2 linked regions of the Loktanella sp. M215 genome follow. The protein of the gene in region 2 interacts with the protein of the main gene of each other region in a pairwise test. Links are inferred from orthologs where the notes say so. Each region holds a gene or a part of one and is shown on either strand. Other genes may lie near its edges. The genes, in order: GLR48_RS12460 and dnaA.

Region 1 (15,067 bases), 1.3 Mb from region 2 along the record:
GGCCACGACGCCGTCGATGATGGTAAAACCGTCCACTGGTCCACTCCCCGAAGGTCAGTTCGCGCGCGCGCCAAAGACCTGTTCCACGAAACCGGCCAGATCCTGCATTTCCCGCAGCTCCAGTCCGGACGCCCCGGTGCCCTTGGGCGCGCGCGGCATGATCGCCGTCGTAAAACCAAGTTTCTGCGCCTCTTTCAATCTGTTTTCGGTCTGGATGACCGGACGCAGCGCACCGGACAGGCTGATTTCCCCGAAAATCACAGCTTCTTTTGGTAACGCTGCGTCTTCGCGCGCGCTGACCAGCGCCGCCGCGACCGCCAGATCGGCGGCGGGTTCGCTGATGCGCAGGCCCCCCGCGACGTTCAGATAGACGTCCAATCCGGTGAACGGCACGCCGCAGCGCGATTCCAGCACGGCCATGATCATGGCGAGTCTGCCGCCGTCCCAGCCGACGACAGAGCGTCGCGGCTGGCTGTGGGGAGACGGTGCGACGAGCGCCTGAATTTCGCACAACACGGGCCGCGTGCCCTCGATCCCGGCAAAGACGACCGATCCGGGTGCAGGCTCGCCGCGTTCGGACAGGAACAGGGCGGATGGATTGCGCACCTCGGCCAGACCCTTCCCGGTCATCTCGAACACGCCGATTTCGTCCGCGGGGCCGAAGCGGTTCTTGACCGACCGCAGGATGCGGAACTGGTGGCCGCGCTCGCCTTCGAAATACAGCACCGTGTCGACCATGTGTTCGACGACGCGGGGGCCCGCGATGGCGCCTTCCTTTGTGACGTGACCGACCATGATGACCGACATGTCGTGGGTCTTGGCGAAATTGGTCAATTCGTGGGCGCAGGTGCGGACCTGGCTGACCGAACCGGGGGCGGAATCCACGTGGTCCGCCCACATGGTCTGGATCGAATCGATGATCGTCAGATCAGGCTTTTCCTGCTCCAGCGTGGTCAGGATATCGCGCAGGTTGGTGTCAGAGGCGAGCATGACGGGGCTTTTGTCTAGACCCAGACGCCGCGCGCGCATCTGGACCTGTGCGTTGGATTCCTCGCCAGAGACATAGATGACCTTCAGCCCGTTGCGGGCGAACCGTGCGGCGGCCTGCAGCAGCAGGGTGGATTTGCCGATGCCCGGATCGCCGCCGACCAGCAGGGCAGAGGCCTTGACCAGTCCGCCGCCCAGCACCCGGTCCAGCTCCTCGACCCCGGCCAGCGTGCGCGGCGGTGCCGCTTCTTGCGTGGCAAGGTCGGTCAGGGCCAGTGTCTTGCCGCGCCTGCCGCCGATCGAGGTCTTCTTCGGCCCTGCGACCGACAGGCCGGTGTCTTCGTGGATCGTGTTCCATGCGCCGCAGGCTTCGCATTTGCCGGACCATTTGCTGGTCGCGGCGCCGCAGGCGGAACAGGTGAATGCGAGGTCTTTTGCCATGTTCACCTTTTGGACCAGTTTCGCGGCCGTGGCAACGGGGGCCGATTTTTCGGCCAAAAATCCCAGGCACGCGGGACCGGTGTCACGCCCTTGCCGCGGACCGTGCCGAGAGGCCGGAGATCACGACCGAGGCCAGTACGCAGCCGGTAAAGACCCACAGGCCCCAGGCGGTTTCGACGCGTCCGATGCCGGCACCTTTCAGGATGACGACATAGAGCGCCAGCAGAAATACGTCAGCCATGGCGAGTTTGCCGGCCCAGCTGAGCACCGGCAGCAGACGGGCGCTGAGCAGATCGTGGTGCAGCAGGGCCAGACCGATGGTCTTGAGCATCGGTGCAAAGAGGGCCAGTGCCGTGACCAGCAACGCCAGCAGCGGATCGTCCGGCCAGAGCGATTGAAGGCCAGAGATCACGCTGATGTCCGACAATCCGAACAGCGGCAACAGGCCTGCCCGCAGCAACGGGGCGAACCACGACAGCGGAAACAGGACCAGCAGCGCCAGATTGGCCCAGCGCAGCCCGCGCGGGGTCGTCATTCGGCAGCAGGCTTCTGCGGCATCGGCACGATATTGGTGCCACCGGCCCGGCGCTGTTCCTGCTGCGCACGCTCTGCCTCCAGTGATGCAGCATCGAGGCGTTCATCGTGTTCAAGCGCATAGCCCAGCAAGGGCAGCGTCGATTGCAGGCGGTCGTCCAGATAGGTCAGCTGGCTGGCGACGCGGGCCTCCTCGATCTCGACCTGATCGGACCAGGCACGGATCTGTTCGCAGATATGCAGCGCCTCGACGATGCGCTCCTGCTGCTCTTCGGCGGCCTGCTGGCGCTGGCGCAAAAAGGCCTTGGCGCGGGCGACGCGTTCGACGGAATAGACCTCTGCCAGATGGCGGCTTTGGACGCTCATCTGGGCCGCGACTTCCAGCACGCCGCCTTCGAGTTGCGGCAGGTCGGGGTGGTCGCGCAGATAGGCGAGGCGGTCGCGCACGGCATCGAATTCGGAACTGAGCGTGAAGACACCGGCCCGGTCGGCAGCGTGGACGGCGTGATAGGCGCGGGCCACGTCGTCCATCCGGATGTGAAAATTCCGGTGGCTGTTTTCCAGCGCCAGCATGCGGACCGTCGTGGGCAGGAAAAACGCCATGGCCCCCAGCATCGCGGTCAAAGCACCCTGAATCCAGGGGCCGGCGTTGGGGTAGGGGACACCGCCCAGCGTGGCGGTCAGGTCCAGCCAGTCGGCCAGACCTGCGATACACAGCAGCGTATAGAAAACAGCGGCAAAGGCGAAGACGGCCACGACGAAAAGCGCCGTCACATGCAGGATGCGGATGCCGTCGCGCAGGGAAAAGGTCATATCAAAGCGGTCCCGTGGGATGATCGTAAAATAGTAAAGAAAGGATGAATGGATTTTTCGGCCAGGTCCATCACAATGAACCGGCGCGCGTGATGCATCGTTTCCTATTTGGAAACAATTACATGCAGTCGACTGATGCGACGGTGGAATTGTGCAGCAGAAGACCGGCCTTCAGCCGAAAATTGCGGTAGGACAGGCTGGTTCAGGCGACGAAGCCGCAGACCGCAGGCGCACGGCTTCTGTTGCGTGGCGAAACAATGCACGGACGCCTTGAACGTGAATTTTCAAAAATATGGCAAACCTGTGGCGTTTGACGCTCTGTCCGACGCCTTGGGTGCATTTTGCTGTCATGCGGGTGGCGAATCGCCCGGAGATCAGCCGACGTAGCGCCGGGAATAACGGTTGCCGAGGCTGGTCAGGATCTCGTAGCCGATGGTGCCGCCGGTCTGGGCGAGACGGTCCACCGGCTGTTCCGCGCAGAGGATGGCAAGGGAGGCGGGATCGTCGCGCAGGTCGGTGATGTCGACCGTGATCGCGTCCATCGAGATGCGGCCGACCAGCGGGCAGGCGTTCGGTCCGTGCCACAGCATCGCACCGCGCGCCAGCGCCCGGTGCAGCCCGTCCGCGTAGCCCGCGGCAACGGTCGCCAGCCGCGTCGGACGCTCGGCCTGCCAGGAGTTGCCATAGCCCACGACTTCGCCCGCGGTCAGGTCGCGGATCTGCACGACGGGCAGGTCGAGGCGCACGACGGGGCGGGCATCCTCGAAGGGCAGGCCGCCGTAAAGGCCGATGCCGGGGCGGCATTCGTCAAAATGATACTCCGGCCCGAGCAGTATGCCGCCGGTCGCGGCGAGGCTGCGCGGCGTCGTGATGCCGTCGGTCATCTGGTGAAACACGTCGAGCTGGTAGGGGTTCATCGGGTGGTCTGGCTCGTCCGCACAGGCGAGGTGCGACATGACGACGACGGGCTTGCGGCGCAGGGCCTCTTCGGCCACGGCGGCCCAATCGTCCCATTCCAGCCCCAGCCGGTTCATGCCGGTATCGAGTTGCAGGCCGAAGGGCGCGTCTGGCAGCGCTTCGAAATGGCGCTTGATCTGGTCGAGGGAGTTCAGGATCGGGATGAGGTTCAGGTCCGCGATGATGTCGGTGTCGCCGCGCATGTGACCGGTCAGCACCCGGATCTGCGCCTTGTCGCCGACGGCGGCGCGGATCGCGGCGCCTTCCTCGGCCATGGCGACGTAGAAGGTGCGCACGCCTTGCTTGGCCAGCGTCTTGGCCACGCGGTCCGATCCCAACCCGTAGGCGTCGGCCTTGATGACCGCGGCGGTGTCGCAGGAGGTCAGCGCATTCAGGCTGCGCCAGTTGGCCGCGAGGGCCGCAAGGTCGATGGTCAGGTGTCCGGTGCTCATGCCCGGTCTTTTGACAGGCCGGGGGCGTTGCGGCAAGAGGCTGCTATGGCCTTGCGGTGCAAGGCCAGCCTCCGGCGGGAGTATTTGCGAAAAAGCGAGGACGTCAGTCGGATGCGGTCGTCAGGCGGTAGCTCTGCATCTCGTCCGGGGTCAGCAGGTAGATCTCGTCCGGCGGGGTGACGAGGGCGTGGCGCATGATCAGCGGGTCGATGTCCATATCGGCGAGGTAGCCCATGACCTCGCCCTGGCCGCGCTGGATATCCTCGACCGCCATGAAGGCTGGCAGGGCGGTGTTTTCGCCAAAATAGTGCTGGTGGACGCCGACGAGGGCGCCATCCTCGACCGTGCGGATGGTGCCTGCGGCCAGCAGGTAGGGGCAGGCGGAGAGACAGATGTCGGTGGCGGTCATGCGGGTGGCGAGGCCGAGGGCGCGCAGGGTGCGGCCCATGGCCAACGCGTCCTGCACCGAGCCGCCGGGGGAGTTGAGGAAGGCCTGCGTGGGGGTGGGGTCCACGGTGGTCAGGAAGTCGGTCAGGCGGTCGGCGTCGCCGGGGGCGATCTGACCGGTCAGGGTGATCGTCGGCTCTCCGTTCCAGACGGTATCGACGAAGTCGAGGCGCGACGGCATGTCGGTCGTCGTGGGGATCGGGCGCGAGCCGGGGCGGGCGGGGCGCGGGTCGATCTGCCGGGGATCGTAGCGGCGGGTCTGGTCGCCGGGACCGGGCGGCTGCGTGATCGCTGGCGCGCTGGAGGGCATCGCGATCTGCGGCAGGACGCGGGCGATGTCGGACCCCAGCAGGACGGCGGCAAAGACCAGTTGCAGGCCGAAGATCCAGCGCAGCATCCGGCCAGCAGACCAGCGGGCGGGCCTTGCCATCATTCGGCGGGGGTCTTCTGGCGGTCGAGGCGTGTCACGGTGCCCTCGGTCCGGTCGAGGGAGGTTTCCATGTCGCGCATCGCGTTGATCGCGGCGCGCAGTTCCGACAGGGTCATCGAATCCTCGGCCGCCGTGCCGTCGCGGCCCGCGCGGATCGCGGCTTGGGTCACGGCAAGAATCAGCACCAGTACGGCGGGCAGCAGGTCGATGGCGATGGCGCCGGCCCAGCTGGGGATGAAGTTGCCGGCATAGAGGATCACCGCGTCGGCGGCGCTGATCGGGGTGTAGCTGATGTCGGCGGGGGGCGTCATCGCCAGCACGTCCTGTGCCGCGGCCTGCAGGGTGGTGGCGCGCTGCTGCAGCACGCCCAGAACCGAATCGATGGTCGCCTGCTGGCCCGCGCGGGTGTCGCTGTTCGACCCGTCGAGGCTGGGGAGCACCACCGCATCCGCCAGATCGGTCGCGGCGCGGTTCACCAGCGGCGCCACGGAGAGTTGGCGCAACTGGGTGATGACATTGGCGAGGCGGACGGCTTCCTCGCTGAAGGGGACGGAGCGGGCCTCGACCGGGCCTTGATCGACCGTGAGGGCGCGCATGCGCGACAGGATCGCGTTGCCTTCAGCAAAGGCCTGTTCGACGAGGGGCTGCTGTGCGGTGATCTGTGCTTCGAGTGCTGCCAGTTCGTCGGATTTCTGGCGCAGCAGGCGGAAGACGGCGCCTTGTCCGGCGAAGCCCGACAGCTGGCCGGTCGCCTCCTGCTCGCTCAGGTCGTCGAAGGACTGGCGCACGCGGGCCACGTCGCGGGAGAGGCTTTGCGCAGACTGGGTGATCTCGTCGGCCCGCTCCAGTGCTGTCTGGTATTGCTGCACCGTTTCGGCCAGGTGCTGTTCGACGGCCGCGGCGCCCGCGAGGGCGGCGGCGTTCAGCCATGACGACATTGCGATGATCGCAAGGCTGCCCAGAACCATCGACAGCCCGAGGCCGATGCGGGCGGTGGCGGTGTGAACCGCCGGCAGCAGGCGCATCATGTAGGACCAGAAGACGTAGATCCCGACCGAGACGGCGACGGAATAGGCCAGAGCCGCGAAGACCGACAGCGCGCCGTTGTCATCGAGCAGCGAGGACACGCCGAGGTAGGTGTAGATGCCCGAGGCCACCGCCAATACGCCGAGGGCGGTGCCGGTGATGCTTTCGAGCCAGACGACGTGGGATTCCAGATCGCGGGCGTTGCGAATGTTGCGGGCCTCGGTGCGGGACAGGCGGGACTCGTCGGTCATGGGGGCCCTTTCGGCTGTTCATCTCAAGATAGGGGGCCAAGCGACGGTTGCAAATGACAGGGCCGTGGGCTGGCCGTTCCGGCCCGCGTGGAGGTTTTGCACCTCCACACCTCCGCAAAGTATTTTCAACCAGAAGAAGGGGGGCGTCAGGTCAGACGTTTCGCCTAGCGGGGACCGGGGTGGCGGCGGGTGGTGCCCATGGCCTGAGAGGCGGCCTGTGCACCGGTGTTGCCCTAGTCGGTTCCGATGGTGACGTAAGTGCAACCAAGCGACTTGGCGTGGTCTTCGACCGGCGGGATCATGGGGCGCCTGACGCCGCGGCCGCGCCAGTCCGGCGCGACATAGATGTGGTGTAGATCAAGGCCGCGCCGGTCGTGCGCGGTGGGCAGCATCAGGGCGTCGGACATCCGGACGAGGTCCGCGATGTTTGCAGGCGCCACCGGGCGGGCGTCAAAATCCGACGTCGCCACCGGGGCCGCCGTCCTGCTGCCAGGGCTTCACGAGGTTGCCGAAGCGGGTAAAGCGGCCTTCGAACGACAGTTCCACCGTGCCGATGGGGCCATGGCGCTGCTTGCCGATGACGACCTCGGCCTTGCCGCGCAGGCGCTCCATTTCCTCCTGCCAGATGGCGATCTTGTCCATCTCGTGATCACCCGGTTTTTCGCGTTCCTTGTAGTATTCCTCGCGGAACACGAACATCACGACGTCGGCGTCCTGCTCGATCGAGCCGGATTCGCGCAGGTCGGACAGTTGTGGGCGCTTGTCCTCGCGGTTTTCGACCTGACGGGACAGCTGCGACAGCGCGATGACCGGGATCATCAACTCCTTGGCGATGGCCTTGAGGCCCATCGTGATTTCGGAGATTTCATTCACGCGGTTTTCACTGCGTCCGGTGCCGCGGACCAGTTGCAGGTAGTCCACCACCAGCACGTCGAGGCCATGGGTCCGTTTCAACCGGCGCGCCCGTGCGGCAAGCTGGGAAATAGGCAGGGCGGGGGTGTCGTCGATGAAGAGCGGGCAGGATTCGAGCTGCTTGGCGGCGTCCACGAAACGGCGGAACTCCACCTCTGTCATGTCGCCGCGGCGGATCTGTTCGGATGGCACCTCGGCGGCTTCCGACAGGATCCGGGCGGCGAGCTGTTCGGCGGACATTTCGAGCGAGTAGAAGCCCACGACGCCGCCGTTGACCGCCCCTTCGGTGCCGTCATGCAAGGTGCCCTTCTTGTAGGCCTTGGCGATGTTGTAGGCGATGTTGGTCGCCAGCGAGGTCTTGCCCATGGACGGGCGGCCCGCAAGAATTAGAAGGTCGGACTTGTGCAACCCGCCCAGCTTTTTATCCAGATCGACAAGACCGGTTGACACGCCGGCCAGCCCCCCGTCGCGCTGGTACGCAGCGTTGGCCACGTTCACCGCGTCGGTCACGGCCCGCAGGAAGGATTGAAAGCCGCTTTCCGAGGTGCCGCTTTCGGCCAGCGCGTAAAGCGCCTGTTCCGCCTCGACGATCTGATCCTTGGGCTCAGACGCCACATCGACCTTGGACGCCTTGGACGAAATGGTTTGCCCCACCTGAATCAGCTGACGCCGGATCGCGAGGTCGTAGATCATCTGCGCGTAGTCCCGCGCGGCAAAGGCCGAGGTGGCAGAGGCCGCAAGCCGCACGAGGTAGGCACCGCCGCCAAGTTCCTGCAGGCCCTCGTCATCCTCCATGTAGGATTTCAGCGTGACGGGACTGGCCAGCGCATTCTTGGACAGGCGCGCCGCGGCGCAGTCGAAGATGCGGGCGTGGACGGGATCGTAGAAATGCTGGGGGCCGACGACGCTCGCGATGCGGTCGAAGATGTCGTTGTTGGTCAGGATCGCGCCCAGCAACTGTTGTTCCGCCTCGATCGAATGCGGCATCGTGTCGACGCTCGCCTCGGCTGTGCCGGTCGCGTTGAAAATGCTGATTTCATTCATCGGATGCCTGTCCCCTCGGTCGGTTGCCACTGTGCGCGTGGTTTGCACCGGTCATAAACCAGCGGTGGCGCGGACCCAAATTGTATATTTCTGTGGATAGGTCGCCCTGCGCACATCTAGCACAAGATGGGCCAGATCGCTACCGCCGGCGTCCAGATCTGGTATTCTATGACCCGGCGGAATTTGGCCGGACTGTCGTCAGACCATCACGCCCGGTGTCCAGCCCTTGGGGTTACGCAGGTAGGCTTCGACCGCATCCAGCGTGGCGCTGTCAAAGGACTGACGCGACCGGGCCACCTCCAGCACATCCCACCAGGTGCACAGGTGCAGCAGCTGCACGCCGTGGTCCGACAGCCGTTCTTCCACACCCTCGAAGATGCCGTAGAAGAAGATCACGGCCGTGGCGGCGCAACTGGCCCCCGTATCGCGAATCGCATCGACGAAGGACAGCTTGGACCCGCCGTCGGTCGTCAGATCCTCGACCAGCAACACGCGCTGGCCTTCGGTCATGACACCCTCGATGCGGGCGTTGCGACCGTAGCCCTTGGGCTTCTTGCGCACGTAGGTCATCGGCAGCGCCATGCGCTCGGCCACGAGGGCGGCAAAGGGGATGCCGGCCGTCTCGCCACCGGCGACGTTGTCAAAGGCTTCGAAGCCAACTTCGCGCATGATCGTCACGGTCAGAAAATCCATCAGGGTGGCCCGGATGCGCGGGTAGGAGATCAGCTTGCGGCAGTCCACATAGGTCGGCGCCTGCTTGCCCGAGGCATGGGTGAAGGGCGTCGTGGTGTTGAAATCGACGGCCCCGATTTCCAGCAGCATCCCGGCGGTCAGGCGGGCGATTTCATCCTTGGCGGGAAAGCCGGTGGGGATCATCTGGAAAACCTTTCGTGCGGGAGGGCAGGGATGTTTCGTGGAAAAAGCGTCAGGACACGCGCCAGTGCAGCGGGAACCCGGGGTCAAAAACCGTCACCGGACCGTCGCCCGTGTCGATCTGCGCCGGATAGGTGACGGGATCGCCCTTTGTCAGGGTGATCGTGCCTTCGTTCGGCTTCATCCGGTAGAAGGCAGGGCCGTTCAGCGATGTGAAGGCTTCCAGCTGACGCAGGCTGCCCGCAGCCTCGAAGACCTCTGCCAGACAGGACATCGTGTTGGTCGCGGTAAAGATGCCGGCGCAGCCGCAGGCCTGCAATTTGCCCGCATCCGTATGGGGCGCCGAATCGGTGCCGAGAAAGAAGCGCTTGTCGCCGGACACGGCCGCCTGCACAAGGGCGATGCGGTGCGCCTCGCGCTTGGCGACGGGCAGGCAATAGAAATGCGGTTTGATGCCGCCAGCCAGAATGTGGTTGCGGTTGATGATCAGGTGATGCGTGGTGATGGTCGCGGCCAGATTTTTGGCCGTGTCACGCACGTAGTCGACAGCATCCTGCGTGGTCACATGCTCCATCACGATACGCAGATCGGGGTTCTTCTTGCGCATCGGTTTGAGCATCTTGTCGATGAACACCGCCTCGCGGTCGAAGATATCGACGCTGCCGTCCGTCACTTCGCCGTGCACGCAGAGCGGCAGGCCGATTTCGGCCATGCGGTCCAGCACCGGGCGCACGCGGTCAAAATCGCGCACGCCGCTGGCGGAATTAGTCGTGGCCCCTGCGGGATAAAGCTTGACCGCCGTGATGAGGCCCGCCGCGTGTGCCGCGGCGACATCGTCAGGATCGGTGTCCTCGGTCAGATAAAGCGTCATCAGCGGCGTGAAATCCGCCCCCGCGGGCAGGGCCGCCATGATGCGCGCACGGTAGGCCTCGGCCTGCGCGCCGGTCACGACGGGCGGCACGAGGTTGGGCATCACAATGGCGCGCGCGAAATGGCGGGCGGTTTCCGGCAACACGGCCTGCAACATCGCGCCATCGCGCAGATGCAGGTGCCAGTCGTCGGGGCGGCGCAGGGTCAGTTCTGTGATCTTTTGGTCAGTCATGCAGATCCATTACACGCGATCCGGCGCGCTGACCAGTGACACCGCCTCAGGCGCGGGCGGCATCCTGCATGTCGTCGTCCGGGGCGTCAGACTGCGGCACGGCGTATCCCAATTCCCGCAGCTGTGTCTCGAAATAGGTGTCACGACCGCGCTTCAGCACCGCACGGCAGGCCAGTGCGGCCAGTGCGTCATGGCCGCGGTCGCGGGCGCGCCGCACCAGACCCTTGAGATAGGCGCCGAAGGTCTTGCGGGCTGACAGGGCGTTGATGAACCGTTGGGGTGTCAGATCGCCCGCCATGGCGTGACGCAGCAGCGGGTCGAGCGCGCCGAGGCTGTCGAACGTGATGTTCAGCCGCCCGCCGATCCCGCTGATTCGCAGCATCTGGACATTGGACCGGGTGAAGAGGCTGGCGTGCATCGCATCCAGCCGCTGCTGCGGCGAATAGACGATCCAGACCTGACTTGCCGCATCGATCATGTCCGGCGCATAGGCATAGCGGTTGGTGAAGTTCAGCCGCCGCTGGCTCATGTAGCGGGTGTCCCAGCCGGTGACGGAGGGGTCCAGCGTCGCCTGCGGCCGCAGGGCCAGCACCCGCGCGCCGGGGGCCGCGACGCTATAGGCCGCAGCGGCGTATCCGCCGGCCCCGGTGCCATAGAACAGCACGCTCTCGAAATCCTCGAAAAAGCCGTCGTCGATCAGCCGGTCGAAATGGCGATAGATCGCGGGATCGCGGAACCAGCTTTCGGCCTTGCCGATGATGGCCAGATGCGACCACCCCTCGCGCCGGGCAAAGGCAAAGCCGCGGGGGGCGGCGTCCGGCAGGCCCCGGACCTCGACCGCGTTCTCGAAGGTGACCAGCAGCTTGGGTCCCGCATCTAGAAACGTCGCCATGTGATCGCGGCCCAGCGGCGTGAATGATCCGTGCTCCTCGACCAGCACTTCCAGGGCCGCCAGCCACTCATCGGGTTCCAGCCCTTTCAGCTCGGTCGTGAAGTGCAACGCATGGTCCGTCATTTCGGCTCTCCTGTCGTGGCGCGGCCTGACCCACGTCTGGCCTCAAAGGTGCGGGACCAATGCGGCAGAATTGGGCAGGGGGCGGGTTTCTTTTGCGGCCCCACCCCCGGGCCGGTCCTGCGCAAGGCTATGACCTTCGGGCCGGACAGACAACGTCCGCCTTGACGCCGCGGCTGGGCAGTGCAGGTTGAACGCCAGTGCGACCGGGGGGACAAAGCCATGACATTCGACAGCATCGACGCCGTGCAGACGGCACTGGCGGCGGAAAACTACATTTGCCCGCGCCCGTTGGCCACGGTGGTCTTTCTGGCGCTCAAGCTCGGTCGCCCCCTGTTCCTCGAAGGCGAAGCGGGCACCGGCAAGACCGAAATCGCCAAGGCGCTGTCGGCAGCACTCGGTCGCCGCCTCATTCGCCTGCAGTGCTACGAAGGGCTCGACAGCGCCTCTGCCGTCTACGAATGGAACTTCGCCGAACAGATGATCGCGATCCGCACGGCAGAGGCCACGGGCGGCACCGACCGCAAGGCGCTGAAATCCGAACTCTTCACCGAAGAATATCTGATCGAACGCCCGCTGCTGCAGGCCATGCGCCCGCAACCCGGCGGCGCGCCGGTCCTGCTGATCGACGAACTTGACCGCACCGACGCCCCGTTCGAGGCTTTCCTGCTCGAAGCGCTGTCGGACTTTCAGGTGACCATCCCCGAACTTGGCACGATCAAGGCGCCTACGCCGCCCATCGTGATCCTGACCTCGAACCGCACCCGCGAAGTCCACGACGCCCTCAAACGCCGCTGCCTCTACCACTGGGTCGACTATCCCGACTTCGACCGCGAACTCGACATCCTGCACGCCCGCGCGCCGGAAGCGGCCGAGACCCTCAGCCGCGAGGTCGTCGCTTTCGTCCAGCGCCTGCGCACCGAGGATCTGTTCAAGAAGCCGGGTGTTGCCGAAACCATTGACTGGGCGAAATGCCTGCTCGCCCTCGACGTCATCGACCTGTCGCCCGCCGTCATCGCCGATACGCTGGGCGCAATCCTGAAATACCAGGACGATATTCAAAAGATCGAAGGCTCCAAGGCCAAGCAGATCCTCGAAGACGCCCGCGCCGCGATCCCCGCATGACGCGCACCCGTCCTCTCTGTTTTCCAAATATCCTCGGGGGGAGGGCGCAGCCCGGGGGGCAGACAGCCCCCCTGCGACGCGCGTCATGGTAGAGCTCGCTGACCTCGCGCTTCCTGACAATCCCAAGCTCGCCAACAATATCGCGCACTTCGCGCGTGCCTTGCGCCGTGCGGGCCTGCCGATCGGACCGGGCCGCGTGGTCGACGCGATCCGCGCGGTCGAGGCCGCAGGCTTTACCGAACGCCGCGACTTCTACTGGACCCTGCACGCCTGCTTCGTGTCCAAGCGCGAGGAATCAACCGTCTTCGCGCAGCTCTTCCGCCTCTACTGGCGCGATCCGCGCTACCTCGAACAGATGATGTCCTTCATGTCCCCGATGGTGCGCGGCGTGGCCGAAGAACGCACCGCTCAGGCCGCCGAAAAACGCGCGGCAGAGGCGCTGCTGGACGGGCAGGAGCGGGACACGCCGGAACAGGAGGAGCCAAAAGAGGACGAAATGCTCCTCGATATCGACGCAAGCCAGACGATCAGCGCGCAGGAACGCCTGCGCACTTTGGATTTCGAACAGATGAGCCTGTCGGAGATGCACGCCGCCCGCCGCATCCTCGCGCAGATGTCGCTGCCGGTGAAGCCCTTGCGGTCGCGCCGCACGCAAGCCTTGCCGGGCCGCATGCCCGACTGGCGCGGCACGCAGGCCGCCGCGATGCGCCGGGGCGGCGAGATCATCGACTTCGCCACCAAGCGTCGCCGCATCCGCTATCCGAACCTTGTGGTGCTCTGCGACATCTCGGGCAGCATGTCGCAATACTCCCGCGCCGTGCTTCATTTCGTCCACGGTGTCGCCAATGCGCAAGGACAGGACTGGGCGCAGGTCCACGCCTTCACCTTCGGCACGCGGCTGACGAACATCACGCGCCATCTGCGCACCCGCGACGTCGACGCGGCGCTGAAGGCGGCAGGGGCCGAGGCCCAGGACTGGGAAGGCGGCACCCGCATCGCCGCCTGCCTGCACGATTTCAACCGCGACTGGTCGCGCCGGGTCATGGGGCAGGGGGCGGTGGTGCTGCTCATCACCGACGGCCTCGACCGCGATCCCGCCGCGGATCTGGGGCGCGAAATGCAGCGCCTCGCGCTGTCCGCGCGCCAGTTGATCTGGCTCAATCCCCTGCTGCGCTGGGATGGCTTCGCCCCCAAGGCGCGCGGCATCGCCGCCATGCTGCCCCATGTCACCAGCTTTCGCGCCGGGCACAACATCGCGTCCCTCGCCGGGCTGGCAGAGGCCCTGTCCCGGCCTCAGGACGGCGGCGAGAAATCGCGCCTGATGGCCGCGCTGCGCGACGCGACACAGGAACCCGACCCCAGCCCCTTTGCGTTCACCCGCGCCACCAACACCCAGACCTGAAGGCCACCCCATGACCGATCATCTTTTGCAAACTGCCCTTGACTGGCACCGCGCGGGCCGCCGCGTGGCCGTCGCTACGGTAATCGAAACCTGGGGATCCGCCCCGCGCGGGACCGGATCGCTGCTGGTCATCGACGATGAGGGCCGGATGGAAGGCTCCGTCTCGGGCGGCTGCGTCGAAGGTGCCGTCATCATGGAAGCGCTGGACGCCATCCCGACGGGTGCTGTCCGCCTGCTGGACTACGGCGTCAGCGACGACGAGGCCTTTGCCGTGGGCCTGGCCTGCGGCGGGCGTATCCGGGTGCTGGTCGAACCGGTGGGCGGGGCCATGCCGCTACACCTGCTGGAACAGCTTGTCGCCGCGATTACTGCGCGCGATCCGGTCGCCTATGTGATCGATCTGGACGCGCAGGCCCGCAAGCTGGCGAATCCCGCCGATTATCCCGACCGGTTCCGGCTGGACCGGTCGGGGGTCGAGGCGGACGGCCATACCTTCGTCGCGATCCACAACCCGCCGCTGCGGATGATCGTCGTCGGCGCGGTGCATATCGCGCAGGCGCTGCTGCCGATGGCCCGCGCCTGCGGTTTCGATCCCGTGCTGATCGACCCGCGCGGCGCCTTCGGCTCTGCCGAACGCTTTCCGGGCGAGACGATTCTGGAAGACTGGCCGGATGAGGCGATGGCGCAGCTAGCCCCCGACACCCGCACCGCTGTCGTGACCCTGACCCATGACCCCAAGCTTGACGATCCGGCGATTCAGCAGACGCTGCGGTCAAAGGCCTTCTACCTTGGCTGCCTGGGGTCCACCCGCACCCATGCCAAGCGTGTGTCGCGCCTGACCGAAGCCGGCTTCACCGACGCCGATATCGCCCGCATCCACGCGCCTGTCGGCCTCGATGTCGGCGGACGCGCACCGGCCGAGATCGCGGTCAGCATCATGGCCCAGATCATCGCCACCTTGCGAAAATCCGCATGAAGTTCGGTGCGGTGCCGCTGGCCGACGCGCTCGGCGCCATCCTCGCCCACCGCGAGGTGTTGCCGGGCGGCACGCTTGCGAAAGGTCATGCGCTGACCGCCCATGACCTGTCGTCTCTGGCGGACGCGGGGCTGTCTCATGTCACCGTGGCCCGGCTGGATCCCGGCGACGTGGACGAGGATGCCGCCGCCACCCGCCTTGCGCGCGCACTGGTCGGTGACGCGCCGGGCCTGCGGCTCAGCGTCGCGGCAACCGGTCGCGTCAACGTGATTGCAGATGTGCC
Region 2 (15,096 bases):
GCAGATCAGTCCGGTAATGAACCCGGTGGGCCTCTCGGGCGCTGAGAATTATTGTATCGACCTGAACAAAAGGCCCAAAATCATGGCAAACAGCCCCCAGTCCAAAAAACGCGCAAAGCAGAACGAAGCCCGCTTTGCCGTCAACAAGATGCGCCGCTCGCGCATCCGCACCTTCCTGCGCTCTGTCGAAGAGGCGATTGCCGCCGGCGACCAGACCGCCGCTGCCGCAGCCCTGAAGGCCGCACAGCCCGAATTGATGCGTGGCGTCAGCAAGGGTGTCGTCCACAAGAACACCGCAGCGCGCAAGATGTCGCGCCTGTCCAGCCGCGTCAAAGCGCTGGCCTGACGCAGCGTCATTCGGTCCGCTGTTGCCGGATTGCACAGGTTCAAACGCACCTTTCGGGGTGCGTTTTTTTATGCCCAACGTGCCTGTGAAGAAAGTTTTGTGACGTTTCAAAGACGTCAGAGATTCTTAATCCTCCGGACATGAGTCAAGCGCGTTGTTCGGTTGTGGCCGCCGCAAACCCCTTGCTAGATTGCACCTGCGATTCACATCGTTCCGGGGGGGACATGGGGGATTGCGGTGCAGGCCAAGTGTGACGGGGTCGTGGAATGACCCGAACGTCACCGCCGTTTCAGACGCCGCGATCCATGCTGCCAGACTGTCAGGCCATGACGCGATCATGGTTTCACCGGTCGGCGTGACCGACCTGTGGCACAGCGTTTGCTGTCGCCCATTGGCGTGTCCGTGATCCTCCTGCGTCCTGCTGCGATGCGCAGGTTCCGCTCCGGCGGAACCCCTGCGCAAGACGGTTTGGGGCCGCGTGTGATGCACCCTGTCCGGTCCGCTGCTGCGGTGGACCACGGCGGGGCGTGTCATGGAATGCAGCGTGAACGTGACGGGCTGAACGGGTCCGTGGGCAGGTTATTTGTATTGAAAGAAGAAAAAGATGAGCGATGACGTGTGGGGGCATGTACTGGCGGATCTGGAAAAGGAGATGAGCAAGGCCAAATTTCAAAGCTGGATTGCATCCTTAAGTTTTTCCGGCATCGAGAACCGGACCGCCCGGTTCGAGGTTCCGACGACCTTCATCGGCAATTACGTCGATCAGCATTTCAGCGACCAGATCGTCTATGGTTTCAACCGCGCGGGCAGCGCTGTCGAACGCCTGCGGTTCGAGGTCTGTGCCACCCGGCGTGAACCGACCATGCCGCAGCCGGTCGCCGCAACGGCGGCCAAGGCTGCAACCTCTGATTTCGGCGATCATCAGGACCCGCTGGGCCTGCCGATCGACCCCCAGCTGACCTTTGACACTTTCGTCGTGGGCAAGCCGAACGAGCTGGCCCATGCCGCCGCCCGCCGCGTGGCCGAAGGCGGCCCGGTGACCTTCAACCCGCTGTTTCTGTATTCCGGCGTCGGTCTGGGCAAGACCCACCTGATGCACGCGATCGCCAACGAACTGGCCCGGCGCCAGCCCGAATTACGCGTGCTCTACATGTCTGCCGAACGGTTCATGTACCGCTTCATCACGTCGCTGCGCGAACGCAAGATGATGGAATTCAAGCACGCCCTGCGGTCCGTCGACATCCTGATGGTCGACGACGTGCAGTTCATGGGCGGCAAGGATTCCACGCAAGAGGAATTCTTTCACACCTTCAACGCGCTCGTCGATGCCCGCAAACAGGTCATCATTTCCGGCGACCGCGCACCGGGCGAGATCAAGGAGATGGAAGACCGCATGCGGTCCCGTCTGCAGTGCGGTCTGGTCGTGGACCTCCACCCCACCGATTTTGAACTGCGCCTTGGCGTCTTGCAGTCCAAGGTCGAGCGTCAGCAGGAAATCTATCCGGGGCTCAAGATCGCGCCGGGCGTGCTGGAATACCTCGCGCACAAGATCACCAGCAACGTCCGCGTGCTGGAAGGCGCGCTGGTCCGCCTCTTTGCCCACGCCAGTCTGGTCGGGCGCGACATCGACCTGGAACAGGCGCAGGACTGCCTGTCGGACATCCTGCGGGCCAATGACCGCAAGGTCAGCGTCGAGGAAATCCAGCGCAAGGTCAGCGAGTATTACAACATCCGCCTGTCCGACATGGTCGGCCCCAAGCGGGTCCGCAGCTTTGCCCGGCCCCGTCAGGTCGCGATGTTCCTGTCCAAGACCCTGACCAGCCGGTCGCTGCCTGACATCGGCCGCCGTTTCGGCAAGCGTGACCACACCACGGTCATGCACGGCGTCAAGCGGATCGAGGAGTTGCGCCAGACCGACAGCCAGATCGCCGACGATCTGGACATCCTGCGGCGCGCGCTGGAACAGTAAGCGCGCCACAGTCGGCGCAAAAACGCCCGAAACATCTTGAGCATGGCGCAAAAAGCGGTAGCGTCGCGGTCCCGGACCTCGGGATCAACGGCGGAGCGAGACCTATGAAATTCAGCATCGAACGGGCCAGCCTTTTGAAGGCCGTGGCGCAGGCGCAATCGGTCGTGGAACGCCGCAACACGATCCCGATCCTGGCCAACGTGTTGATCGAGGCCGAGGGCGACACGGTCCAGTTCCGCGCGACCGATCTGGATATCGAAGTCGTGGACCGCGCCCCCGCCAAGGTGGACCGCGCCGGCGCCACCACCGTCGCCGCCGTCACGCTGAACGAGATCGTGCGCAAGCTGCCCGACGGATCCCTCGTCACCCTGACCGAAGACGGCGCCACCGGGCGGCTGACGATTCAGGCGGGCCGGTCGAACTTCTCTCTCGCGACCTTGCCGCGCGAGGATTTCCCGGTCATGGCGACCTCTGACTACACCACCAATTTCAGCGCGCCCGCCCCGGTGCTGCGCCGCCTGTTCGACAAGGCGAAATTCGCGATCTCGACCGAAGAGACGCGGTATTACCTGAACGGCGTCTACATGCACGTGGCCGATGGCGACGGCGGACAGGTGCTGCGCTGCGTCGCGACCGACGGTCACCGTCTGGCCCGCATCGATGCGCCCCTGCCTGAAGGCGCGGCCGGCATGGCCGGCGTGATCGTGCCGCGCAAGACCGTGGGCGAATTGCGCAAGCTGCTGGACGACGACGAATTGCAGGTCGCCGTCAGCGTGTCGGAAACCAAGGTGCGCTTTGCCACGCCGGACATCACCCTGACGTCCAAGGTCATTGACGGGACGTTCCCCGACTACACGCGCGTCATCCCGCAGGGGAACACCCGCCGCATGGAAGTCGACGCCGCCGAATTCGCCCGCGCCGTGGACCGGGTCGCCACCGTCAGCAGCGAACGCAGCCGCGCGGTCAAGCTGCAACTGGACGAGGATCGCCTGATCCTTTCCGTGAACGCCCCCGATTCAGGCGCCGCCGAGGAAGAACTGGCCGTGGCCTATTCCGACGAGCGGCTGGAAATCGGCTTCAACGCGAAATACCTGCTGGAAATCGCAAGCCAGGTGGACCGCGAGAATGCGGTCTTCATGTTCAACGGCTCTGCCGACCCGACCCTGATGCGCGAAGGCAACGACATGTCCGCCGTCTATGTCGTCATGCCGATGCGGGTCTAGGATTTCGGTTTTTGACAAAACCGAGCCTCCGGCGGAAGTATTTTTGACCAGAAGAAGGGCGGACTCGCGATGACCGGTCTGAAGGTCGCGCGGTTGCAACTGTCGCATTTCCGGTCGCACCGGCGGGCCGAGGTCGTGGCCGACGGGCGGCCTATCGCCATTCACGGACCCAACGGTGCGGGCAAGACCAATCTGCTGGAAGCGGTGTCGCTGCTGTCGCCGGGGCGCGGGCTGCGGCGGGCGGGGGCAGAGGACCTCGTGCGCCGGCCAGAGGCGCTGGGCTGGAAGATCTTTGCCGACGTCACCGCCGGACGGCAGACGGTCGAGATCGTCACCGGGGCCGAGGCGGGCCAGTCGCGCAGCGTGCAGGTCGACGGCAAGGCCACGACCCAGACGGCGCTGGCGGCGATTCTGCGCGTGCTGTGGCTGGTGCCGGCGATGGACCGGCTGTGGATCGAGGGGGCAGAAGGGCGGCGACGGTTTCTGGACCGCGCGACCCTGAGCTTCGTGCCGTCCCACGCCGAGGCGACGCTGCGCTATGACAAGGCGATGCGCGAACGCAATCGCCTGCTCAAGGACATGGTCCGCGACGCCCACTGGTATGCGGCCTTGGAGGGGCGCATGGCCGAGGCGGGCGCCGCGGTGCAGGCGAACCGCCGCACCGCCATCGCCGCCCTCATGGCGGCGCAGCAGGATGCGCAAACCGCCTTTCCCACCGCCGCCCTGACGCTGGTCGAAGGCAGCGCGGATGCGCAGGGTGTCGACGCCTTGCGCGCGGCCCTTGCCAACGGTCGCCCGCGCGATCTGGCGGCCGGGCGTACGCTGACGGGGCCGCATCGCAGCGATCTGGACGCGGTCTTTGCCGACAAGGGGGTGCATGCCCGCGACTGTTCCACCGGAGAGCAGAAGGCGCTGCTGATCAGCCTGATCCTGGCCAATGCGCGTGCGTTGATGGCCGAGACCGGGCAGCCACCGGTGCTGTTGCTGGACGAGGTGGCCGCCCATCTGGACACCGCCCGACGCGCGGCCCTTTATGACGAGGTCTGCGCGCTGGGTGCGCAGGCCTGGATGACCGGAACGGAGGTGCAGTTGTTCGATTCCCTTGGCGTGCGCGCCCAGTATCTGGCCGTGACCGACGGCCCTGACGGGTCTGTCGTGGTCGCAGGCGGGGCGGCATGATGCGGATCGACGTGATCGCTGAACTGCAACTGACCGCCGCCGACGATGCCGCGATCGCGGCCCTGCTGCGCGAGGCCTTTGAGGAGGATTTCGGCGGACGGTCGTTCCACATGCAGCGGCATCATGTGCGGATCGTGGCCCGGGACGCAGGCGCACTCGTCGGGCATATCGCCCTGCTGATGCGCGAGATCCGTCTAGACGACCGCCTGACGCCGGTAATCGGCGTGGCCGAGGTCGCGACCCGTGCGGATCGCCGCGGGCAGGGCATCGCCGCGGCCATGCTGGCAGAGGCCATCGCGCAGGCGCGCGGGTCCATGGCCCGCTTCATGGTGCTGTTCGGCGACCGGCCGATCTATGCTGGCTACGGGTTTCGGCCCGCGACGAACCAGCTGACATGGTCGGCGCTGGACGACGTGCGCAGCACAGGAATCCGGACCGGGGTCGACGCAGGGCTGATGGTCCTGCCGCTGCGCGATGAGGTCTGGGACGATGCGGCGCCGGTCGATCTGGTGGGGCACGTCTTCTGATGACGATCACGCTGACCGACATGGCGCTTTATGCGGCCGCCCTGTTTGCGCTGTTCCTGACGCCGGGGCCGGTCTGGGTGGCGCTGATCGCCCGCACCCTGTCCGGCGGCTTCAACGCGGCCTGGCCGCTGGCGCTGGGCGTCGTGGTGGGCGATGTGCTCTGGCCCTTGCTTGCGATCCTCGGCGTCACATGGATCGTGTCGGTCTACGCGGATTTCATGGTCGTGCTGCGCTGGGTCGCCAGCGTCACCTTCATCGTCATGGGTCTGCTCATCATCCGCAACGCGGGCCGCACCATCGGGTCCGACAGTCGCCTGACACGTCCCGGCATGTGGGCCGGGTTTCTGGCGGGCGTGGCGGTGATCCTCGGCAATCCCAAGGCGATCCTGTTCTACATGGGCGTTTTGCCGGGGTTCTTCGACCTGACCCGCCTGACATGGCCCGACATCGCGGCGATCTGCTGTCTGTCGCTGGTTGTGCCGCTGACGGGCAACCTGATCCTTGCGTATTTCTTCGGACGCGCCCGGGCGCTGTTGCGCTCGCCCGAGGCGGTGCGTCGCACCAACCGCATCGCAGGCACCCTGCTGATCGCCGTCGGCTGCGTCATCCCCCTGATCTGACCGCGGCGTCCGCCATTCAGATGACTAGGCCCACCGCCGCGGCCCCCTTAGACTGCAAGTCCAGAGACCGGAGGATCCCCGATGTACCCGAAAACCGCCCTGCTTGTGTTCTGCCTGCTTTGCGGACCGGTGCAGGCGCAATCGCTTCTGTCAGGCGTCGACATAACCTCGCCCGCCATGACAGAGGCGACGATGACCCGGGACGAGGTCATGCAGGCCCTGTCGCAGGGCGCGGCGGACCTGACCGGCGCGCGGCTGAATGGTCTGGACCTGTCGGGCGTCGACTTTCAGGGCGCGACCCTGCGGCTGGCGCGGCTGAACAAGGCCGATCTGACGGGGGCGAACCTCGACGGTGCGACCCTTGACCAGGCCTGGCTGATGGAGGCGCGTCTGGACGACGCCAGCCTGCGCGGGGCGCATCTGTTTCAAGCCCAGCTGATCGGCGCATCGGCGCGGGGTGCGGATTTCACCGATGCGCTGGCCTCCGGCAATTTTACCAAGGCCGATCTGACCGGCGCGCTGTTCACCGGGGCCGATCTGGGGGCGGAACTGGGGAATCAATCCATGGGTCTGATGCGGGGTGATCTGACCGGCGCGATTGCGACAGGCGCCGATTTCACCGGCGCCCGGCTGGTGCGGACCGTGCTCAGCTTTGCGATCCTGACAGGCACTGATTTCAGCGGCGCCGACCTGTCCACGGCGAACCTCGCCGGGGCCGATCTGACCGGCGCGCGCCTGACCGGTGCCGACATGACCGACACCGATGTGACCTCTGCCAAGCTGCGCGGGTTGGTGGATACGGACGCGTCCGTGCTGACCCCGGCGCTGAACCTGAACCGGGCGCTGCGCGACTAGCGCGCCGCGCTGTGCGGGGCCACAAAATATGGTGCGTCAGGCGTGACATAGTCTGACAAAAAGCATATATTTTGCGGGTAATAGACAGGAAATTCCCGCATGTCCGACGATACCGCCGAAAATGCCGCATACGGCGCTGATTCCATCAAGGTTTTGAAGGGGTTGGAAGCCGTCCGCAAGCGGCCCGGCATGTATATCGGTGACACCGACGATGGGTCGGGCCTGCACCACATGGTCTACGAAGTCGTCGACAACGGCATCGACGAGGCGTTGGCCGGTCACGCCGACCACGTTTATGTCCGCATCAACGCGGATTCCTCGGTCTCGGTCGGTGACAACGGCCGCGGTATCCCGGTCGACATGCACAAGGAAGAGGGCGTTTCGGCGGCCGAGGTCATCATGACCCAGCTGCACGCGGGCGGCAAATTCGACAGCAATTCCTACAAGGTGTCTGGCGGTCTGCACGGCGTCGGCGTCTCTGTCGTCAACGCCCTGTCCGACTATCTGGAACTGCGCATCTGGCGCAACGGCAAAGAGCATTACGCCCGCTTCGAAGGGGGTTACACGACCGAAAGCCTGCGCGTTGAAGGCGATGCCAATGGCCGCAAGGGGACGGAAGTCCGCTTCCTCGCCAGCCTCGCAACCTTCTCCAACCGCGACTTCGATTTCCATACGCTGGAAAAGCGTCTGCGCGAACTGGCGTTCCTGAACTCCGGCGTGCGGATCATTCTGGAAGATGAACGCCCCGCAGAACCCCTGCGGACCGAACTGTTCTACGAAGGTGGCGTCAAGGAATTCGTGAAATACCTCGACCGGTCGAAATCCTCGATCCTGCCGGAACCGATCTATGTGCGCGGCGAGCGTGACGATATCGGGATCGAAGTCGCGATGTGGTGGAACGACAGCTACAACGAAATGGTGCTGCCCTTCACCAACAACATCCCGCAGCGCGACGGCGGCACGCATATGGCCGGCTTCCGCGCCGCCCTGACGCGAACGATCAACAACTATGCCCAGACGTCAGGCATCGCGAAGAAGGAAAAGGTCAGCTTTACCGGCGATGACGCCCGTGAAGGTCTGACCTGCGTGCTGTCGGTCAAGGTGCCCGATCCGAAATTCTCCAGCCAGACCAAGGACAAGCTGGTCAGCTCCGAGGTCCGCCCTGCGGTCGAAAACCTCGTCGGTGAAAAACTGGCCGAGTGGTTCGAGGAGAACCCGAGCATCGCCAAGGTCGTCGTCGGCAAGATCGTGGAGGCCGCACTGGCCCGCGAGGCCGCCCGAAAGGCCCGCGACCTGACCCGCCGCAAGACCGCGATGGACGTGAACTTCCTTGCCGGGAAACTGAAGGATTGCTCTGAAAAAGACCCGTCGAAAACCGAAGTCTTCCTCGTCGAGGGCGATTCTGCCGGCGGGTCCGCCCAGACCGGTCGGGATCGTGGCACGCAGGCGATCCTGCCGCTGAAAGGTAAGATCCTGAACGTCGAACGCGCGCGGTTCGACCGGATGCTGGGCAGCCAGGAAATCGGCAACCTCGTCATGGCGCTGGGCACCGGCATCGGGCGGGATGAGTTCAACATCAAGAAGTTGCGCTATCACAAGGTCATCATCATGACCGACGCCGACGTTGACGGCGCGCACATCCGCACCCTTTTGCTGACCTTCTTCTTCCGCCAGATGCCGGAACTGATCGAGGGCGGTTACCTCTATATCGCGCAGCCGCCGCTTTATAAGGTCGCGCGCGGCAAGTCAGAGGTCTACCTGAAAGACCAAGCCGCGATGGACGAATACCTGATCGAACAGGGCATCGAAGGCGCCATGCTGCGTCAGGGCAACGGCGAGGAAATCAGCGGTGCGGACCTGCGCCGTGTGGTCGACGATGCGCGTCAGCTCAAGCGGGTTCTGGATGCGTTTCCAACGCATTACCCGCGCCATATTCTCGAACAGGCCGCTATTGCCGGGGCCTTTGCCCCCGGTGCCGTGGCAGAAAACCTGCAAGGTGTCGCCGACAAGATCGCCGTGCGCCTGAACCTGATCGCGCTCGAATGGGAACGCGGCTGGCAGGGCCGGATCACGCAGGACCACGGCGTTCGCCTCGCCCGCATCCTGCGCGGCGTGGAAGAAGTCCGCACCCTCGACGGCGGCCTGCTGCGCTCGGGTGAGGCGCGCAAGACCGGCACGTTCACGCAGGCTCTGCAGGACGTCTACGACCTGCCCGCGACGCTGGTCCGCAAGGACCGCAGCCAGCTGATTCACGGCCCCCTCGACCTGCTGGCCGCGATCCTCGAAGAAGGTGAACGCGGCCTGTCGCTGCAGCGTTACAAGGGATTGGGAGAGATGAACCCAGAGCAGCTTTGGGAAACCACCCTCGACCCCGACGCCCGCACCCTGCTGCAGGTCAAGGTCGACGACGTGGCCGAGGCGGACGATCTGTTCACCAAGCTGATGGGCGACGTCGTCGAACCGCGCCGGATCTTCATTCAGGACAACGCCCTGAACGTCGAGAATCTGGATTTCTGACGGGCTGTAGGATCGCGCATAATCGTGCGCGATACCCAAAAGGTTGCGCGATTTTCCTAAAGGTTTGCGCGGGCAATGCCGATACCTATGAGATACCTGAGCATCAGACGCGAGATCGAAGGCAGCCTGCCCACCGTGGCGGAACTCCTTCGCCAGAAAGGTGAGCACGATGCCCTCCGCGCTATGAGCCAGGCGGATATCGAGATCGAGGAAGTTGGCTACGACAACTGGAACGGTGGCACCGAGCTCTGGACTGTCTTCCTTCGCGTCCCGGTCAGCGTTTTCGTATCGTTCGAGGACCGCCGGGACGAGATCGCCGGGATCATCTCGAAGAACCTCAAGGTCGTCGCGGGCCAGGACAATGGATACTGGGTGAGCGCGGCGATCTCGCCGATGCGTGCGCCGCCGCCGGATCGGCGCCTACCGAACGGGAAGATCGGCGAACGGACGCGCGCGGCCATCCTCGATGAGATGCGTGCCAGGGAAACTGTCTGGCACGGTGCCTTAAATGAAATCGCTTTCCTCAGCCGCATCTTTAATCTGACCTCCCTACCTTCTCATGACAGCCGGTTCCAGAACGCCCAGCAGGACATCTGGCAGCACTGCATCAACAACTTCGACTGGCCACAGGACTGGGTCTACAGTGACCCGCGCTTACGTCTCTATGCTGCCGATGAGGATATCTTCCTGACGTTCATCTGCGAGGTTCTTCATCCCATCGTTCGCAAAGACGACTTGGAGCAGGACGCGCTCGCCAGGGCGTTCAATGGTCACCTACGGGCTGACGGGTGGGAGCTCGTCGAGGATGCCATCATCGATGGACGGCCGGCTTATGTGCCGCAACTCAAGGTTCACGCCTTGGGTGGATCGGTCCAGCGCATCAAGGCCGTCGCGGCTACCTTGAACTCGGACACGCTCTACGAGGATTTACGGCGCCTTGAGCGTATCGGCGACAGCGAGCCAGGCGAGGCGATCGCCTTGGCCAAGGAAATCGTAGAGAGCTGCTGCAAGCTGATCTTGGATGATCGGAGGGTAGAATATTCAGAAAAGGCGGAGATCCCCGAACTGCTGAAGCTCCTCCGCAATGAGATCAAGATCATGACGGACGGGATCGACGAGAGCGCCAGAGGCGCGAATGAAATTATAGGTATTTTGACCAGCTTGGGGAATATCGCTCACTCTCTCGCTCCGTTGCGGAATGCATACGGCAAGGGCCATGGTCGCGGGCGAGAATTCAAGGGGCTTCAACCACGCCATGCCCGCCTTGCGATTGGGGCCGCCAGCACTTTCGTCGATTTCGTATTGGATCGTCACCTGTCCCAAAGGTAGACCGGAGTAGTCAGATCAACGTCCGTCCTATCTCGTAGTGAAACTACGGTTTGCATGTTCGATCTTATTATAGAAAGGGCGGTAAGCCGACCTTCGCTGCGCTTTGCGGCGAGATCCGGTGTGCGGACAAAGCGCGCTTTCGCTGAGGTTGCTATACGGCTGCTATTGCAAATAACTTTCAATGAGCGACCGCTGCCATAATCCATTTCGGTGGTGCTGTGTGTGCAGGACGAATGTCTTTTACAACTTCAGCATCATGCCGCCGCAGAATCCGTGTAAGAATGCCATATGTCACAGCAAAAGCGCCTGCTGCCTGCGTAGAATTGTCGAGGCCCTGCGTGAACAGCATTCTGATCAGGATGTCGCGGTGAACGTCGTCGAGGTCAGCGAAGGAAATCTGAATGAGGGTCTCATCCTGATTCTCGACATAGGCTGCGATCTGACCGAGTTTCGGGATATCGATGCGAAGCCAGCGAAAGTTGTAGCCGACGTCTTGCAGGTTTGGCAGACGCAGACCGGCACCAGAGACCGACAGCCATTCAAGCCGCGCGGTAACGTTTTGGTTCGGGCGTGTGCCGATGAAGCAGGGGATGTCGACGGGAAAATGCTCTGCTTCGTCCTGTGACGGTGCGGTCACTGCGGCGACCTGAACCACCGACAGGATAATCATGGTGACGATCCCCCAAAACGTCAGGAGTGGCATCTGGTCCGCCGACAGCACGATACGGGTATTGTAACTTGCATTCGCGACGAACCCCAAAGCGGTGATGATGATCAGCGCGAGGGGTGCATAGATCATCAGACGGTCAACTGTTTGGCCTTGGGCTGCGCGGCCCTTTGGCGTGACCTTGAAGGCATGACCATGCGGCCGGATCAGTGTTGTCACGATGGTCGGCAGAATCCGTGGCGCCTGCAAGGCTGCGGGCACGGTCGCCGCGAGTGGAAAGAAGCTTTTCGGGTCGAGCAGCCGCAGCGCAAGCAGCGTCGCGATGAGAGTTGGCACCTGGTAGTCGATCAACTCGACCGTCGGCGTCATCGGCAGCGGCGACCAGCCAGTCCACAGACAGATCGCCGGCACCACGAGCGAGGTGATCGTCATCACCGGCTGGATCATCCAGTGCAGCGGAAGAAACAGGATTCGGTGGTGCAGCTTGAGGTTCGGCCCGAATGGTCCGTCGCGCAGATAGAGGATCTGGATCGCACCACGGGCCCAGCGGGCGCGCTGCACATACATTGCGCTCAAGGATTCAGGTGCCAGGCCGACCGCCAGACGCTCGTTCAGATAGCGGGTGACAAACCCGTGGCGGAGCATCGCCAGGGTCAGCAGCATGTCTTCGGTGATCGACCCCGTCGGCAAGCCGCCGCCCACGGCCTCGATGGCGCTGCGGCGGGTGACGGAGTTCGATCCGCAACAAAAGGCCGCATCCCAGCCATCGCGCCCTTCCATGATGGACCCGAAGAACATGCGCTGATCGTCCGGCATTGCCTTGCGCATGCCCAGATTGATCTGCATCGGGTCGGCATTGTAGAAGCTGTGGGGGATCTGCACGATGCCGACGCGTGGATCGTCGAACAGCCCCATCGCCCGGTAGAGAAAATTCTGCTGCGGCACGAAGTCCGCGTCCAGCACCATGAAATAGGTGCCATCGGTCCGGGCGATCCCGGCATTGATGTTCCCGGCTTTGGCATGGGCGTTGTTGTCACGGGTAAAGTAGTCGGCACCCTTTCGTGCGCAGTAGTCGCGCAGCCAGTCGCGCTTGCCGTCATCCAGCACACAGACGCGCAACCGGTCGCGTGGCCAATCAAGGGCCAAGGCACCCAGAATGGTCTTCTCCAGCACGTCGAGGTCTTCGTTGTAGGTCGCGATGAACACATCGACAGTGGGCAGCTCAGCGGGGGCGGCCGCGCGCAGGGCCGCTTCGCCTGCATCGGCCAGCGCGGAATTGTCGCGCCGCCGGCACAGGGTAGCGAACAGCACTGCGGTGTCGAACCAGACCGCCATCTCGATCAGAAACAGCGTCCACGCGAACAGGGTCTCTCCGATCCCCGAGGCAGGCCCCGGGAGTGTCGCTGTCACGCGCCAGTAAAGGTAGCGCAAGAGCACCAGTGTCACCGCGGCGAGCAGAGTCCAGACCGCGCCTTTGCGGACCCCGGGTCCGCTGAGCCACTGACGGGGAGCCAACAAACCCGCCGCCACGACCAATGTCAGCGGGATCAGATACAGCGGCATCTCAGTTGACCGTCGTCGGGCTGTCGGAATCCTCCAGTTTGGCCGTCATCACCGGCGCGAAACCAGCCATATCCCGCAACGAAGAGACGAGGTTCGACACGGCAGAGATCGACTTCATCGCGAAATGCACTTCGGCCGAACGGCCGACATCACAAAAGGATCGCGCCACGCCGGGCGCAGACACGTCCGCACCGCCGATGCCGACGATCACGCGCAATCCGTCGGGTGTTTCGATCCGCGGCTGCGCAGCCTGCATCTTGCGGTTCGGCCGTGCGCCGCTGCCGTAGACGGCATAGACCACAGCCTTGAAGCGATCCTTATCACCTTTCAGCTGCACAGAGACGTCGTCGCCGGGCCGGATGCTCTGGGTGTAAGTCTCGCTGATCATGACCTCCAGAAACCGGCGCGAACAGTCGAGCACCTGGGCAATCTGTTCGCCAGACGCGACGTTTGTTCCGACTTGGCCAGACACCTCCCAGATGATGCCATCGGCCACCGACTTTGGAGAGAACGTGTCGTTGCGCGCCTTCTCGAGTTCGAGGCCAGAAATCTCACCCTGCAGCGCCGCACGGCGGGTCTGCAGCGTCAGCAGCCGCGTATAAAGATCGGCGTCCCGCAGGGCGATCTCGTCCAGCCGGTAATTCAACTGTTCCAGGCTGTTCGTCGCAAGATCGATGCTGTCTGTGGTCTGAAGATAATCGCGTTCGACCTCAAGGCGGTTGACCGTTGCCACCTCATGGGCGTGCCGCGCTTGGGCCGCGGCCAGATCCGCTTCGGCCGCCAAGACATCACGTTTCGTGACGCTGCCTTTCCCTTCCAACTGTGCAATCCGAAGGGCGGCATCCTGCGTCCGGCTGACCTCTGCCGCGGCGACAGCCACGTCGGCCTGCGCTTCTTCCAGACGCGGACCAAACCAGATCGTCTTGGCGTTCACCTGATCCGAACGTCGCTTGATCAGATCGGCCTTCAGGTCCTGCATGCGTCGCCGCTGGGTTTCGATGCCCGAGATTTCGCCTGATGTGGTCGCGATCTCGCTTCTAAGCGAGCGCAGGTTCACGCTCTGGCTGCGGGCATCCTTGATGACTGCGATCGTATCTCCCGCCAGAATTGGTGCCGCCGCTCCCAGACTGGCTGTCATGATCGTGCCATCAAAAGGCGCATAGACAGAAACGAGCGGCGCGTTCACGACAGCCGCCGACGAGATGTGATTGGTCATCTGCGGCGCGATTGCCACGCCGGCTGCAGCAAGCAGAACGAGCGCTGCAGGCACCCTCAACATGGACATCTGCATCCTACAGTTCTTCCTGAAGAGGTATCATACGAGCACACGCAAGTGAGCGACCGCGTCTTAAAGGATGTGTCTTCGTCCAGACCAGATACATAACCATAAACCCAACTCAACCCAGAAGTGTCGAAGGTCTGGATAATTGGCAAACATGGCGCAAATAAGGTTAACGGGATTTCAACTTGAGCTGCTGCCGGTTTCGTGGACACCGGGTTAGGTTTGCATAGCTCGGTCCTCGAACGCCATAGGGCTGAGATAGCCCAGCTTCGAATGCCGTCGCCTCGGATTGTAAAAGCGCTCGATGTAGTCGAACACGTCGGCGCGTGCCGCGTCACGGGTGCGGTAGACCTTGCGGGCTGTCCGTTCGATCTTCAGCGACGAGAAGAAGCTCTCCATTGCTGAGTTGTCCCACACATTGCCTGCACGGCTCACCCGGCAAATGATGCCGTTGTCCAGCAGCAGGCGCTGAAACTGCTCACTGGTATATTGCGATCCTTGGTCTGAGTGATGGAGCAGCGCGTCAGCCTTTCCGCGCCGCCAGACGGCCATCCGCTGCCCGGCAGTGGTTTGCAGGTCATTCCGGTGGAATGACTGGCAAACCATGAGAGGGATCAGCGCATCCATGACCAGTGAAGCATCCCGTTCCGCCTTCATGGACCAGCCGACGGTGAGCCATTGATGCGCCATTGGTTCAAGCACAATGGCGAACCCTGGAGAACAGGTCCAGCACGACCGCCACGTAGAGCCAGCCCTCTGCGGTCCAGATGTAGGTGAAGTCGGCAAGCCACTTCTGGTTCGGCCGGTCTGCTGTGAAGTCGCGGTCAAGGATGTTGTCGGCGATGACCGACCGCTCGCCGTCATCCTTCGGGTTCCCGCGGCGTTTGGGCCGCGCTCTCATTGCATTTAGCCGCATCAAGCGTTCGATCCGGTGCAGTCCACATGCGAGACCTTCTTCCAGAACGTCACGCCAGACCCGGCGGGCGCCATAGGTGCGATCGCTGGCCTTGAAGCTCTTG

What was found.
Region 1: the proteins of dnaA (region 2) and GLR48_RS12460 interact in binary tests that used the Escherichia coli proteins (3 or more experiments, as listed by UniProt). The link is inferred for Loktanella sp. M215 from one-to-one orthologs.

The regions. Positions count from the first base shown.
Region 1 is NZ_WMEA01000001.1:2,528,567-2,543,633, forward strand. What follows is about bases 6,042-8,969. They hold GLR48_RS12460 (replicative DNA helicase), read right to left. Parts: upstream 8,295-8,969; coding sequence 6,789-8,294; downstream 6,042-6,788. Other genes in these bases: GLR48_RS12450 (hypothetical protein), read right to left, coding at 6,042-6,338; GLR48_RS12455 (GNAT family N-acetyltransferase), read right to left, coding at 6,572-6,808; GLR48_RS12465 (orotate phosphoribosyltransferase), read right to left, coding at 8,493-8,969. In the rest of the region: GLR48_RS12420 (CvpA family protein), read right to left, coding at 1-36; DNA repair protein RadA, read right to left, coding at 55-1,428; GLR48_RS12430 (paraquat-inducible protein A), read right to left, coding at 1,511-1,963; GLR48_RS12435 (DNA repair protein), read right to left, coding at 1,960-2,775; alr (alanine racemase), read right to left, coding at 3,150-4,184; GLR48_RS12445 (hypothetical protein), read right to left, coding at 4,288-5,064; more of GLR48_RS12450, read right to left, coding at 5,061-6,041; more of GLR48_RS12465, read right to left, coding at 8,970-9,170; pyrC (dihydroorotase), read right to left, coding at 9,220-10,269; GLR48_RS12475 (hypothetical protein), read right to left, coding at 10,316-11,284; GLR48_RS12480 (AAA family ATPase), read left to right, coding at 11,504-12,406; GLR48_RS12485 (vWA domain-containing protein), read left to right, coding at 12,492-13,808; GLR48_RS12490 (XdhC family protein), read left to right, coding at 13,819-14,784; GLR48_RS12495 (molybdopterin-binding protein), read left to right, coding at 14,781-15,067. UniProt on the Escherichia coli protein: The main replicative DNA helicase, it participates in initiation and elongation during chromosome replication. Travels ahead of the DNA replisome, separating dsDNA into templates for DNA synthesis.
Region 2 is NZ_WMEA01000001.1:1,221,764-1,236,859, forward strand. What follows is about bases 176-3,132. They hold dnaA (chromosomal replication initiator protein DnaA), read left to right. Parts: upstream 176-950; coding sequence 951-2,315; downstream 2,316-3,132. Other genes in these bases: rpsT (30S ribosomal protein S20), read left to right, coding at 176-346; dnaN (DNA polymerase III subunit beta), read left to right, coding at 2,420-3,132. Also shown: more of rpsT, read left to right, coding at 83-175; more of dnaN, read left to right, coding at 3,133-3,538; DNA replication/repair protein RecF, read left to right, coding at 3,608-4,717; GLR48_RS05970 (GNAT family N-acetyltransferase), read left to right, coding at 4,714-5,244; GLR48_RS05975 (LysE family translocator), read left to right, coding at 5,244-5,864; GLR48_RS05980 (pentapeptide repeat-containing protein), read left to right, coding at 5,946-6,719; gyrB (DNA topoisomerase (ATP-hydrolyzing) subunit B), read left to right, coding at 6,819-9,236; GLR48_RS05990 (abortive infection family protein), read left to right, coding at 9,324-10,565; GLR48_RS05995 (glycosyltransferase), read right to left, coding at 10,744-12,795; GLR48_RS06000 (HlyD family efflux transporter periplasmic adaptor subunit), read right to left, coding at 12,797-14,080. UniProt on the Escherichia coli protein: Plays an essential in the initiation and regulation of chromosomal replication. Binds in an ATP-dependent fashion to the origin of replication (oriC) to initiate formation of the DNA replication initiation complex once per cell cycle.